DNA from 2 places in the Rhizobium sp. 2YAF20 genome. Region 2 is predicted to be linked to the other one. Evidence: predicted binding sites of a transcription regulator. Region 2 holds the regulator's gene; the other holds the start of a gene.
The links. The regulator LexA, encoded in region 2, represses DNA repair genes until DNA is damaged. The targets are predictions, from matches to a motif close to TGTTCNNNNTGTGTTCNG.

Region 1: a site for LexA is predicted at 1,330-1,347, ahead of AB4Z52_RS03330 (ribonuclease T2 family protein). Genes of this name have one in related genera too.

Annotation. Positions count from the first base shown of each region.
Region 1 covers NZ_JBFRFF010000001.1:692,909-695,311, forward strand. Annotated here, with positions in the region: gene AB4Z52_RS03320 (DMT family transporter) at 1-250, opposite strand, end outside; gene AB4Z52_RS03325 (alpha/beta fold hydrolase) at 267-1,199, opposite strand; gene AB4Z52_RS03330 (ribonuclease T2 family protein) at 1,407-2,108, shown strand; gene ettA (energy-dependent translational throttle protein EttA) at 2,226-2,403, shown strand, end outside.
Region 2 covers NZ_JBFRFF010000006.1:139,433-141,835, reverse strand. Annotated here, with positions in the region: gene AB4Z52_RS11255 (VOC family protein) at 1-522, opposite strand, end outside; gene lexA (transcriptional repressor LexA) at 764-1,483, shown strand; gene gltA (citrate synthase) at 2,317-2,403, shown strand, end outside.

The DNA of each region.
Region 1 (2,403 bases), on a different contig from region 2:
TCGCATGAAACATGCTCTGCCGCCAGGAAAAATCGGCCCATGTGCGCCGCCAGAGGACGATCGGAAGCATGCATAGCGCCTGCACGACGAAGCGCGCGGCGGTAATTTCCGCCGAGGGGATGGTGGCGATGGCGAGCTTGGCGAAGATGTCGATGATCGGCGAGACCAGGACCGAAAGAAACATCAACGTGATGCCCGTCGTCACCTGCGAAGCGGCTGATGCCGAACGAACCATGTTGCTGCTGCTCATTTCGAAGTCCTGTTACCTACGACTGCACGATTGCCCGATCGCACCAATCCGCAAACGACGATATCGCCACGTCGGCGCCGATCTCGTTCAGGGTCTCGTGACGCATGTCAGGGTAGATCTCGGTCGTGATACGCAGGAAGCCGTGGCGTTTCAAATGATTTGCGAGCCAGATCGTCGCTTTCCCCTGTTCCGTGGCGGGGTCCTTGCCGCCACCGACGAGATGGATCGGTAGGTCTTTCCGCAATCTTTCAAGCGCAGATGTCTGAGGCGCGCGGAACGTCATTTCAAAAAGATCCAGCCACAGGGAGACGGAAACGTCGAAGCCGCAGAGGGGATCGGCGATGTATCGGTCGACCTGCTGCGGGTCGCCGGAAAGCCAGTCGAACGCGGTGCGGCGGTTTTGAACCGACCGCGCCCACGTTCTGAACGTGAGCTTCGGCAGGATCGCGCTTGGAACATCCGAACCCTTCAGCATTCGCTCCGTCCTGAGGATGAGCTGTGCCAGCCGGCCCGCGAGGCCGGGGTTGAAATTGGCGTTCCAGACCGCGACGGCATCGAATTTTCCGGGGAATGCGACCGCGGCGTTGAGGCTGACAAGACCGCCCATCGAATGGCCGAACAGGATGACCGGTAGGCTGGGATGGCGGGCCGCCGCATGATCGTGCATGGCAACGACATCCTCGATCACGCAGCTTACACCGTCGCGCCGGGCAAAGCGGCCGATGGGCGCATCCACCGCTTTCGTTTCACCATGGCCGCGATGATCGTGCGCATAGACATGGTAGCCGCGCGCGGCCATCGCCTTGGCAAAAGGCGCATAGCGCTTCGAATGCTCGGCAAGCCCGTGGCAAATCAGCAGAATTCCGCGCGGCTTGCCCTCGGCGGAAATGTGATGATGCGCAAGTGCAGCACCTGTCGGGCTATCGTGCCAGGCTGTTTCTGCGAACATGCAGCTCTCCTCATCCTGGCCGGGACAAAAGGCCATCCCAAGGTGATTTGCAATGCCGGGCGGCGCGACGGCACAAAATATTCAAGCCGCTACGATTCTGGGTTGCGAAGATTGCGGCAAGCTGCTTATTTGTTCCCATATTGTTCTGGTTTGGAGGGTGGTATGCATTTCGGGATTCGGGCGCTTATTGCAGCGCTGTTGCTGCAGATGCTGGCAATCGGCGCGTCGGCACAGGACGGCGAAAAGGGTGGACACACGCGCTTCATCCTTGCCGCCAGCTGGGAACCGGCTTTCTGCGCCACCAACCAGAAGAAGGCGGAATGCCGCGACGAAAAGCCTGACGCATACGACGCGACGAATTTCTCGCTTCATGGGCTCTGGCCGATGCGGCAGCAATATTGTGATGTTTCGCAGGATCTGCAGCGATCGGATCGCGACAAGGACTGGAACAGCCTGCCCGAGGTGCCGCTATCGACAAAGACGCGGTCTGTTCTCGCAAAGGCGATGCCCGGCACGCAATCCGGCCTGGAGCGCCATGAGTGGATCAAGCACGGCACCTGCACGAAGCTCTCGGCTGACGAATATTTTGCCGGAGCCGCCGGGTTGATCGGCGAATTGAATGCCTCGGCAGTGCGCGATCTCTTCGCGCAGAATATCGGCAAGACGCTCGATGCCGAGACGATCAAGCAGGCTTTCGACAAGAGCTTCGGCGAGGGGGCAGGCGACCGGGTCAAGATGAGCTGCCGTCGCGTCGGCAAGGTGAGGGTCATATCGGAGCTGACGATCGGCCTTTCGCAGGATGCGATCGAACCCGATCCATCCGGCCCCCGGCTCGAAACGCTGATCCAGAGTGCGGGGACGACGAAATTCGGTTGCGACCAGGGCGTGGTACAAGCCGTCGGCTCGTGAACGCTGCCATCGGGCGGCTCTTCAGGCGATAACGAGTTTTCGGCGTTGCCCGGCGGCTTTGTTTACCTTACATAGCGGCACAAACCCGAAATCCTCTCGCCTAGGAGCAGTGCAGCAATGGCACGTCAGTTCATCTATCACATGTCAGGGCTCAACAAGGCCTATGGCGCCAAGAAGATCCTTGAGAACGTCAACCTTTCATTCTACCCGGATGCCAAGATCGGTATCCTCGGACCCAACGGTGCCGGTAAATCGACGGTGTTGCGGATCATCGCCGGCCTCGACAAGGAATATA
Region 2 (2,403 bases):
ACCGTTCACATGGCGCTCGAGCGCTCCGCGATCGGCAGGCAAGGGATTGGTGCGCTCGCAGCAAAAGGCGAAAAAGTCGGGCGCCCGCAAATCTGCGGCAAAGGCGAGACTGAAACCCGCCGTCGATTCGGATCCGTCCGGCATGCGAACCGGGCGCGCAAATTGCAACATCCTGCCGGCGGATATGGCTTTTTGACGGAAGCGCGCATCGTCGGCCTTGGCGTCGTTCGTTGCAAATACCACGGCCGAGAAACCATCCTCGCCGACACGGAAGCGGAACGCCTGATCGCGGGCAGTGAATACATTGCCCTCGTGCGCCGCCGTTTCGCATTCCTCGCGACTGGCAACGGCCAGCGGCTCCAGATAGGTCCCGTCTGTAAAGAAAACGCACGCATTCTCCGTGCCGAACGGATGGCGTGCGTCCGGCGCTACGGTGAAGCCGAGTTTGCCCAGCCGCTCACCCGCCAAACCGATGTTGACAGTCGGCAACACGAGGTGATCAACCGGATGTATTGCGACCATCGCGCTCTCCTCTCTGCGGCGCCCGGTTTGCTCCTTTCCTTAGTCGGTTTCAAGCCGAAAATGCTGGAACGCGAACGGACGATCACAATCGGGAACCGTCCGCGACACCCGGCCGCATAGTTTCGGATCGAAAATCTCGGATGTCCTTGCCTGGCCTTCACCAGAATTTAAAGCCTTGCGGAACACATATGGAACATATAGTGTCTGTTCTGTATTTGTTTCACATTTGGGGTTCGGCGATATGTTGACGCGCAAACAGCAGGAACTGCTTCTTTTTATCCATGAGCGCATGAAGGAATCCGGCGTACCGCCCTCCTTCGACGAGATGAAAGATGCATTGGACCTTGCATCGAAATCGGGAATTCACCGGCTGATCACCGCGCTTGAGGAGCGCGGCTTCATTCGCCGACTGCCGAACAGGGCACGCGCGCTCGAAGTGATCAAGCTACCGGAGGCCTACAGCGCCAGTCTGCAGCCGCGACGTGGCTTTTCGCCAAGCGTCATCGAGGGCAGCCTTGGCAAGCCTCAGCTTGTTCCCGCCCCTGCAAAGCCGGCAGCCAATGACGACAGCGGCAATTCCGTTTCGGTACCGATGATGGGCCGGATTGCCGCCGGTGTTCCAATCTCGGCGATCCAGAATAACACGCACGATATCTTTGTGTCGGCCGACATGCTTGGCGCTGGAGAGCACTATGCGCTCGAGGTCAAGGGCGACTCGATGATCGATGCCGGTATCTTCGACGGCGACACGGTGATTATTCGAAATACGACCACCGCCAGCCCCGGCGATATCATCGTTGCACTTGTCGATGACGAAGAGGCAACCTTGAAGCGCTTTCGCCGCAAGGGAGCATCGATTGCGCTTGAGGCTGCCAATCCGGCTTATGAAACACGAATTTTCGGACCGGACCGGGTCAAGGTTCAGGGGAAGCTTGTGGGTTTGATCCGCCGTTATCACTGACCGGTGATGACGTAGCAGTGGTGGTAAATTTGCCCGAGCGCCAGTCATAGGCGCGATAGGTTCCAGGGTCTTCGTATAGTTGGGAAAGCTGTTTCGATGGAGGGGTTTTCCGACTGACCACCTCGACCGCACCGGTTCTCGTCAAGCCGGCGCCCGTGAATATCACTGCGACGGAGCGACAATCGCTCCAGGCGCATTCGTATAGGCGTAACGACGATGTCGGCGGTGCCGCAGGCGGGGCCGAGATAAGCGCCATCGTCGATGGTCACGATCATCTGGCCATTATCCGGCATCGCCGCACCAGTCCTTGCGGTGGCAAGCGAAACTGCCGGTGGGGGCTTAATCAAGGCTGTTCCATCGCCTGTCGCAGCGCCTTTTTGCTGCTCGGTGTCGAGGGTCAGCCTTGAGCCCCGCTTACGTCTATTCAAGGGCAGATTATAGTCTGTCGGCAGCATTGTCGGTGGCTGCACGTCAAACGCCGCGGGCCCCCTTTGCCATTGTTTGAAGGTGAAATCCGGGGGCGCCCGGGATTGGGTTCAACGCCTCGCATCCGACAGTTCGTTTTCCGATGAAATCGGCAACCTTTAATCGAGGAATTCAACTAAAATCGATTGAATTTTTCTCAATTGCTACCCTGCCTCGCTTCGGCGTTATAGTGGACGGCGGATGCCGAACTACCGCGATTTCGACAGTGCCCAAAAGTTGATACCGCAATGCACAAATAGGCGCCGGGGTAACTTGGCATTAGCGTCTGGATCATATAGCTAATCGTGTGACGCTTAACCATTTGGCGCTTTTTGTGGCGCCAACCCGCCAAATCTTGGAGGATCAGCATGACGGAACAAAGCGCGAAACTGACTTGGGGTGATAAGACGGTCGACCTGCCGGTCAAGACCGGTACCATCGGCCCCAGTGTCCTC